Regions from separate parts of the Vreelandella sp. ssv genome, predicted to be linked through region 2. Evidence: predicted binding sites of a transcription regulator. Region 2 holds the regulator's gene; the other holds the start of a gene.

Region 1 (4,515 bases), 470 kb from region 2:
ATCGGCCAAGTCATTGGCGCACACTGAATATTTAAAACGGTTTCGACTTCATCCATGACTTCAATAGGATCACGGATATCGCGGTCCATTTTATTGATAAAGGTCAGGATCGGCGTTGTACGCAGACGACATACTTCCATCAACTTGATAGTACGATCTTCAACGCCCTTTGCGCCGTCGATGACCATCAAAGCAGAGTCCACCGCGGTGAGTGTACGGTAGGTATCTTCAGAGAAGTCTTCGTGACCAGGGGTGTCCAGCAGGTTGACGATACGTCCACCATAGGGGAACTGCATTACCGAGGTAGTCACAGAGATACCCCGCTCCTGCTCCATCTTCATCCAATCCGACGTTGCGTGGCGGTCATTACGCTTGCTTTTGACCGAGCCGGCCAACTGGATAGCGTTGCCAAACAGCAGCATCTTTTCAGTAATGGTGGTTTTACCAGCGTCAGGGTGCGAAATGATCGCAAAGGTGCGTCTAAGCCCCGCTTCTTGGGCTAACTGAGTCTCTTTCATTGTGCCTCTTTGAAAATATTTACTCCGCGACGCTTTCCAGTGATTGATTAGCGCGCGGTGAGCAATGACCATTGGGACAATTGTAACGCCTGGAGACTGCTTTTGTCGCGGCTGGCTTTATGAGTGACCAAGCCGTAAAGAGACCAAAAAAAACGCTGACCTGGTCAGCGTTTTTAATGAAACAAGCAATGAGAGGCAACTCCTAACCATTAGGCGTAGGTATTTACCTGAGTACCGACATTACCCTCTTTGGCTAAATCCGGCTGAGCGCCAGTGTCTGCAGAAGCCATTATTTCGGTCACTTGTTGTGCCTGGGTATCTAGCGCTTCTTTAAACACCTGCATTTGCGCTTGCTCGGGAGTTTGCGCTTGATTCATATAAAGCGATGCACTGACTGAACTGCTAATGCCTACATCCATATTTCCACCTCATGGTATGCAAATGTACTTACAAACTAGCAAAGCACTAGATCACGCGCAAAGATATCGTCCCTATGACTACTGCCAGCATCTACTACTATCGACCTAACTCACCTAATCATTAACGAGTATAGCGCCCATTTAAAACCTGTCAGCGCGAAATGGCTTCATATCAATCGCGGTTGGCTGCCCTTCCATCATATCCGCCAGCAAGTGGCCCGTTGCAGGACCAAGAGTAAACCCTTGATGCCCATGTCCAAAGGCAAGCCATAGGCCTGGGTGGCGTGGCGCTGGACCAATCACCGGCTTCATGTCAGGCAAGCAAGGCCGCGCGCCTTTCCAAGGCGTTTCATCGCGTCGATCACCGAGTGGAAACACGCTACGTGCTACTTTTTCAGCAGCCCCCAGCTGGTTCACATCGGCGGGAGCATCCAAGCGATCCAACTCAGCTCCGGTGGTTAAGCGAATGCCTGCATTCATTGGCGCCAGCAGATAGCCAACCTCTGCATCCATAACCCAGTAATTGAGTTTGGCCGGGGGCTGAGAAGCGTAGTGCATGTGATAGCCACGTTTAACAAAGGTCGGGAAGTGATAGCCGAGCTCTTTGAGCCAGCTACCCGCCCAGGGGCCCAGCGCCACAACAACTTCGTCGGCTTCAATCGTTTCAGCGGCTGTGCTGACCTGCCACCGGGTACCCACCTGCTGAACCGATTGAATATCCGCCTGCAGGATACGACCACCATCATTACTAAATGCTTGTGCATAAGCCGCTACCAGCGCGCCAGGATCGGCAACGGTCCAGGGATCAAGCCAGTGAATGGCGCCAATAATGGTATCGCTCAGCGAGGGCTCTTTTTCCGCAAGCGCCCCTCGATCTAATTGCTCGAACTGAACACCATAAAGACGCCGCGCCTCTTCGGCGTCTTGTAACCGAGCGGCCAGTTTTTCAGGGGTACGGTAGAGCTCAAGCCACCCCTGTTTACGCACCAAGTGCTCTGCGCCAGCGGCTTCAATCATTGGGCCGTGGGTTTTCAATGAGAGTTGAATCAACGAGGCGTATTCCGGCACGATTTTCTGGTAAGCCTTCGGTGCGGAGTTCAACCAATAACGCAATAGCGGTGAAGCGGCGTTGACCATACCGGCAGGACGATAGCGGATATCAACCCGACGGTTAGGTAAAACACTGAGTAGCGTTTTGACATCCCGAGGGAACGGGTAAGGCCTTACCGCCTCACGTTGAATAATGCCCGCATTGCCAAACGAGGTTTCCCGACCAGGCTGAAGGCGGTCCACTACGGTGACATCATGTCCGCGCTGGCGTAAATGCCAAGCAATACTGACACCCACCATGCCTGCTCCCAAAACTACCGTTTGACGCGCCATTTTGATGCACTCCGATTTGCCGATTTAGAACCACGATTGGTGATCAATAACTATTTGAAAAATATCACCAAACCAACCGCATTAATACAGTAGAAAACGCTATTTTGACTCTTGAAATAAGTCATTATTGCTGCCAAAAGGGCTAATGAGGATGACAACACTATTAGCGGCATAACTATTGCTTAGTTTCTATTAGGAAACCATAACAGCACTCGATTAGAGCTGTTGTAACGGTATCTTCCCCTTCCGCGCACCACCTATAAAGCACCAAAGAGAAGCGCACTTGCACCAAAAGATGCCAAGGACACCACCATGCCTGCGACACTAAATTTGAACAGCTCGCTGATCGATACACTCTGGGTACTCTGGGCGGCGGCCCTGGTATTTGTGATGCAAGCCGGCTTTCTTTGTTTAGAGGCAGGCACTACACGAACCAAGAATGCCATCAATGTCGCTATGAAAAACGTAGCGGACTTTGCCATTGCCGTCAGTGTTTTTTGGTTAGTGGGTTTTGGCATTATGTTTGGTGACTCCTACCACGGCTTGATTGGTACCTCGTTGCTCGGCTGGCAGCTTGACGCTTCCGGCAGTTGGGTAATTACGCTGTTTATTTTCCAGGCAATGTTTTGCGCCACCGCCGCCACCATTGTGTCTGGGGCGGTGGCGGAACGTATGCCCTTTCTGGCTTATACCTGGACAGCTTTATGGACTGCTCTAATTATCTACCCGGTATTTGGCCACTGGGCCTGGGGCGGACTTTTAGGCGGTGCGGAAGGCTGGCTAGGATCGTTTGGGTTTGTCGATTTTGCTGGCTCGACGGTTGTTCATAGCGTGGGAGGCTGGATAGCGCTAGCAGCGGTACTCACTATCGGCCCACGCAATGGACGCTTCTCGCAAGGCAAGTCGCCCACCGCCTTTCCCTCAGGCAATCTGCCGCTCGCCATGTTGGGCGCTCTGTTTATGATACTTGGCTGGTTCGGCTTTAACGGCGGCAGCACACTGGCGGTGACTGATCAAATACCCAGCATTTTGGCCAATACTGTTCTCGGCGCCGTGGGCGGGATACTATCGGGCATGTTGATGGGATTTCGTACGCGACGCTACGCCGATGTGATGTACGCCATTAATGGCGCCATTGCAGGACTGGTCGCCGTCACTGCCAGCGCTCACGTCATTTCGCTACAGGCCGCCTTTGGATTAGGTGCGGTTAGTGGTGTCCTCATGGTGTTGACCAGCGAATGGTTACTAAGAAAGCACATTGATGATGCCGTTAGTGCTATCCCCTCCCATCTAGTATCGGGCATTTGGGGCACACTGGCTTTACCCTGGGTGGCCGACTTAACGCTTATGGACAGCGGCTTGTCCCGGCCCACTCAGTTTGGCATTCAGCTACTTGGCGTTATCGTTTGCGGTGTTTGGAGCTTTGGCAGCGCATGGCTGCTATTTCGAATCACCCGGCGCTTTCTGCCGTTACGCGTCTCGCCTGAAGCAGAAAAAATGGGCCTCAATTTAGCCGAGCATGGCGCCAACAACGAGCTGCACCAACTACTCGAACATATGCGGCAACACGAACAACAGGGGGATATGCGCCAACGCATAGAGGCCGACCCGTTTACCGAAGTAGGTGAAATAGCCGCCAGCTACAACCGGGTAACGGCGGCCCTGGAAACAGCCGTTGGGCATACCCGTGTGATGATACGCAACCTACGCGATGGTGTGATTACCTGGCAGGCTGATGGGGCTCTAACCAGTCTGAACCCTGGAGCAGAGCAGCTTTTCAATGTCAAAGCAGCAAACCTTATTGGTCAACCCGTCTCACATCTATTGCCTGGCTTTACGCTAACCCCCGGCGCGCGCCATGAAATTAAACGACGCTGCGATGATAAGCGTATTCGCTATTTGGAAGTTCAGGTTAGCGAAGGTGCTAGCGGCTCTGCATCAGAGCGCTCTGGCATGGTGCGCGACATTACCGAGCGCAGACAGCTTCAAGAGCAGTTAAACAGAGAGCGAGATCTTGCTCGTACTACGCTGGCTTCCATAGGTGATGGCGTTATTACCTGTGATGCCAGCGGCAACGTCACCTTTCTCAACACAGAAGCGCAACGCTTAACCGGCTGGACACTCGAAGAAGCAATGGATAAACCCATTCATTTGGTATATCCATTACTCGAGGAAGCCACTGGCGAGCTACTCAG
Region 2 (4,515 bases):
GCGAGCATCAATAGTGACATGATGTTGGCGGCGTCAGCAATCTGTTGCTGTTTCTGAACACGTATCGTAGCCGTGAACTGTTGGCCGCACTTAACCAATTTTGTAGCCGCGCGAGCGTGAAGCCCACGTTGATTGGTGAGTGTAAGTATTCTTTCTGGCACCCTGGTTCCTTTTCGCCGAGTGGTGTCATTAATGGGTAGTAGCGCTCAAGAGGTCTCTTGCTGCTCATCATCGGTTTGGGGTGCGCAGACCAAGGGAGTGGCGGGCTGTTCACTTAATGTGTAATGCAACCCTAGCTCGCGATGGCGCAGTTGAACTTCACCCATACTAGGCGCAAGCCTCTCTGCTAATTGTTCAACCATATAAACCGAACGGTGTTGTCCGCCAGTACAGCCAATCGCGATAGTCATGTAGCTGCGCTGACTATCTTGGTAAGCGGGCAACCAACGTTCAAGCCAAGCCTGAATATCGTTACTCATGGCATCTACGATGGGGTAACCGCTCAAGAAGGCCACTATGTTGGCGTCACGGCCTGTAAATTGGCGTAGCGTTGGATCCCAATAAGGATTGGGTAAGCAACGCACGTCGAAAACCAAGTCAGCATCCAGCGGCACGCCACGTTTATAACCGAAGGATTCAAGGGTTAGTGTTAACTTATCGCGATGCTGATGGGCTACTTGGTCGGTAATGCGGCGGCGCAAATCGTGTACCGAAAGCCGTGAAGTGTCGATCAATAAATCGGCCAGGTCGCGGATATCGTGCAGCGTTTCTTCTTCTTTATTAATTGCTTCTTCTAGCGTCATTTCGCTATCGCGAGTTAACGGATGGCGCCGCCTTGTAGCCGAATAACGCTCAAGCAGTATGCGTGCATCGGTAGTCAGGTAGATGACTTGAAAATCAATTTTACGCTGGCGCAACTCCGCTAATAACGACGGTAGTCGCTCTAAGGCACCCGGCAAGTTGCGGGCATCAATACTGACTGCCAAATGAGCGCGTTCACCCTGATCGCGTATTTCGTCCACCAATGCTCCCAGCAGCATGGCGGGGAGGTTATCAATCGCATAGTAGCCAAGATCTTCAAGCGCTTGTAAGGCGATAGATTTACCTGACCCAGAGCGGCCGCTAATGATCACAAGTTGCATAGAGTCTCTCTTTGCTTTGATCAAGCTGCGTTGAGGGTGGTGAGCGAAAACTAGCCTGCCATATTCTACCGCATAGCAAGTTTAGGTTTTTAAGGCGTTGTTTGCTCACGAATTTTAGCAGTAAGCAACTCAAGTAGTTCGCGCTGGCTGGCTGCTTTACGCAGCTTCTGGCGCGTATCCGCATCGTTCATGATGGTGGCTACTTGGCCTAATAGAGAGAGGTGTGTGTCATCAGCCTCTTCTGGTACCAGCAACACAAACACCAGATCAACGGGGTCGCCGTCGATAGCGTCAAAATCAATTGCTTCTGAAAGCTTTAAAAAACCAGCAATGGGGGCCGAACAGTGAGGGCTACGCGCATGAGGAATAGCCACGCCATTTCCAATACCTGTACTGCCTAAGCGCTCGCGGCCGATTAAGCGGCTAAACACTTCTTGGCTGTCCAGGCTGGGGGTGTTTTGGGCAATAAAGGTGCTGAAAAACTCCAGCACCCTTTTTTTGCTGCCCCCGGGGACGTCGAAAAGGACGCGTTCCGGGGGGAGTATGGTTTCCAACGTCATTGAATTAACGCACGCCTGCGCCTTGGGCGCGAGCTTGTGCTTTTTCCTTATGTTTAACTAGTTGGCGATCAATTTTGTCCGCTAATGCGTCAATCGCGGCGTACATATCACTGTCTAAGGCTTCTGCATGTAAATCTGCACCTGCTGCATGCAGTGTACAGGCAGCCTGCTGGCGCTCTTTCTCCACAGATAAGGTGACTTGCACCGTGGTTATATTGTCGTAATGGCGCTCTACACGTTCAAGCTTTTCGTTGACATAGTCACGCAAGGCGTCAGTCAGATCTACGTGATGACCAGTGATATTTACTTGCATTGACGTTCTCCTTATCCATCGGACTGTACTTCGATTGTAACCCTTTTTGCCGCGTTGCAAAGCCCTTGTCGAGAGTTTCGCTGCAATGTGTACCGATCTTAACGCAAACGACGTCGTTCACTAGATGAGGGAATGCCCATGGCTTCACGATATTTTGCCACTGTACGGCGCGCTACCTGGATACCGCCCTCTTCTAAGAGTGTGACCAACCGGCTGTCCGAAAGGGGCTTGCCGGGCGGCTCCTCTTGAATCAACTTCTTGAGCCTAGCGCGGATCGCAGTGCTGGAGTGGCTGTCGCCATCCTGGCTGCTGACTTGGCTTGAGAAAAAGTATTTGAGTTCAAACACGCCGCGCGGTGTATGGATATATTTTTGCGTGGTGACCCGCGAAATAGTCGACTCGTGCATTTCCACGGCCTCCGCAATATCGGCTAAAATGAGCGGTTTCATGGCTTCTTCGCCATACTCTAAAAAGCCAATTTGACGGGTAATAATTTCACGACCAACGCGCAGCAGCGTGTCGTTGCGGCTGGAAAGGCTCTTAATAAGCCAGCGGGCTTCCTGTAAATGCTCTTTTAAAAACTGGTTGTCCTGGCTTTTGTCAGCGCGCTTTATCAAGCTCGCATAGTCAGGCTGGATGCGCAGCTTCGGCAATGCTTCTGGGTTGAGTTCCAAATGCCACCCTTCGTGATCATGGCGCACGATAAGGTCAGGCGTTACATAGTTATCGTCGGTATCGCCATAGGCGCTACCGGGACGTGGATCAAGGCTTCGAATGAGTAGGATGACATCCGCTAGCTGGTCATCATCAAGCCCCAGGCGACGTTTCAGCAGGCGCATATCATCTTTGCCTAGCGATTCAAGAAACTGGCGGACTAAGCGGCGAGCAGGAACCAGAAGAGATGTGTCATCGGGAAGGGCGGCCAGCTGCAGCATCAGACATTCGCGCAGGTCACGGGCGAATATCCCCGTTGGCTCGAACTGCTGCAGCTTAAGCAGGATCGTTTCCACTTCACGCTGGCTAAGTCCATCAATCCCCTGCGCGCGAAGCCCTTCACGAATGTCATTGAGCGGCTGGGTTAAATAGCCGTTAGCATCTAGCGCGTCGATTAAACTTTCCGCGATAAGCTGCTCTCGAGCGCCAAAATCGGTCATGGCGAGCTGCCAAAGCAGGTGCCCATGAAGGCTCTGTCCGGCCGCTTGGCGCTCAAAATCAGGGCCTTCACCACTGGTGCCGCTATAGCTACCCATGTCTTGGTAGGTATCAGACCAGTCACTATCTACCGATAGCTCGGTAGGAATGCTCTCTGACCACTCTTCCTCTTTGGGCTCGCTGACTGCCTGTTCGCCAAATTCATCCTCTTGCTCGAGCATGGGGTTGGCATCTAAGGCCTGTTGAATTTCTTGACGAAGGTCCAGCGTTGATAGCTGTAACAGGGCTATAGCCTGCTGCAACTGAGGTGTCATGGTCAGCTGGGTGCCGATACGCAGTTGAAGAGAAGCTTTCATGACCATCTGAGAACCACTCGTTAATCAGAATGCTCCACCCTAGTGCGAGTAGGTCCCAGGTGCAAGTGCAATAAGCATGCCATTGGTAGTAAAGTTGTTGTAGAGCACTAATTAGACGAGAAAAATAAGCTTAGAGACGGAAGTCAGCACCCAAATAAACGTCTCTTACTTTTTGATTGGTCAGGATCGAGTCAGGAGATCCGCTGGCGATGATCTGTCCATCTCCCACTATATAGGCGATATCACAGATATCGAGAGTGTCACGTACGTTGTGGTCGGTGATGAGCACGCCAATATGGCGCTGTTTTAGCGCCCGGATAATGGTTTTGATCTCACCTACCGAAATTGGATCAACACCAGCAAAGGGCTCATCCAGTAAAATAAAGGCGGGCTCGGTGGCTAACGAACGCGCAATTTCCACACGTCTACGCTCGCCACCCGAAAGGCTCATGCCGAGGTTGTCGCGTATATGGGTAATGTGAAAGTCTTCAAGTAGCGCCTCCAGGCGCTGCTCGCGTTCGCTGCGGCTGAGCTTTTTGCGAGTTTCGAGTATCGCCATAATATTATCGGCGACCGATAATTTACGAAAAATAGACGCCTCTTGTGGAAGGTAGCCGATACCCGCCGCAGCCCGTTCATGCATTGGGGCGCGAGTTAAATCCAGGTCGTCGATACTCACCTTGCCAGCATCGGATTTCACGAGCCCAACAATCATATAAAAGGAAGTGGTTTTGCCCGCGCCATTAGGGCCGAGCAATCCCACAATGCTGCCTTGGGAGATCTCTAAGTTGATGTCTTTAACCACTCGGCGGCGCTTGTAGCTTTTCGCCAAATGGTGGGCATAAAGGGTTCGAATCGAGGCGGTGTCTGCTGTTGCCACGGCTTGGCTCCCTATTGTTCCGGCTGAAGAGTCATGCGGATGCGCTGGGGCTCGCTACCGTCAACGTCAGAGCGCGCCTGAATCACTTCTCGATCGATAAAATACTCAAGGC

The links. The regulator sigma-54, encoded in region 2, starts transcription at its own class of promoters, with help from an activator protein. The targets are predictions, from matches to a motif close to TGGCACNNNNNTTGCTNT.
Region 1: a site for sigma-54 is predicted at 2,488-2,505, ahead of amt (ammonium transporter). Genes of this name have one in related genera too.

Annotation. Positions count from the first base shown of each region.
Region 1 is NZ_CM182545.1:1,992,152-1,996,666, reverse strand. Features, by position in the region: gene AC5TBW_RS09160 (peptide chain release factor 3) at 1-518, opposite strand, end outside; gene AC5TBW_RS09155 (putative motility protein) at 728-937, opposite strand; gene AC5TBW_RS09150 (NAD(P)/FAD-dependent oxidoreductase) at 1,079-2,320, opposite strand; gene amt (ammonium transporter) at 2,633-4,515, shown strand, end outside.
Region 2 is NZ_CM182545.1:1,520,439-1,524,953, forward strand. Features, by position in the region: gene AC5TBW_RS06920 (HPr family phosphocarrier protein) at 1-161, opposite strand, end outside; gene rapZ (RNase adapter RapZ) at 207-1,142, opposite strand; gene AC5TBW_RS06930 (PTS sugar transporter subunit IIA) at 1,232-1,702, opposite strand; gene hpf (ribosome hibernation-promoting factor, HPF/YfiA family) at 1,707-2,015, opposite strand; gene AC5TBW_RS06940 (RNA polymerase factor sigma-54) at 2,114-3,529, opposite strand; gene lptB (LPS export ABC transporter ATP-binding protein) at 3,654-4,403, opposite strand; gene lptA (lipopolysaccharide transport periplasmic protein LptA) at 4,415-4,515, opposite strand, start outside.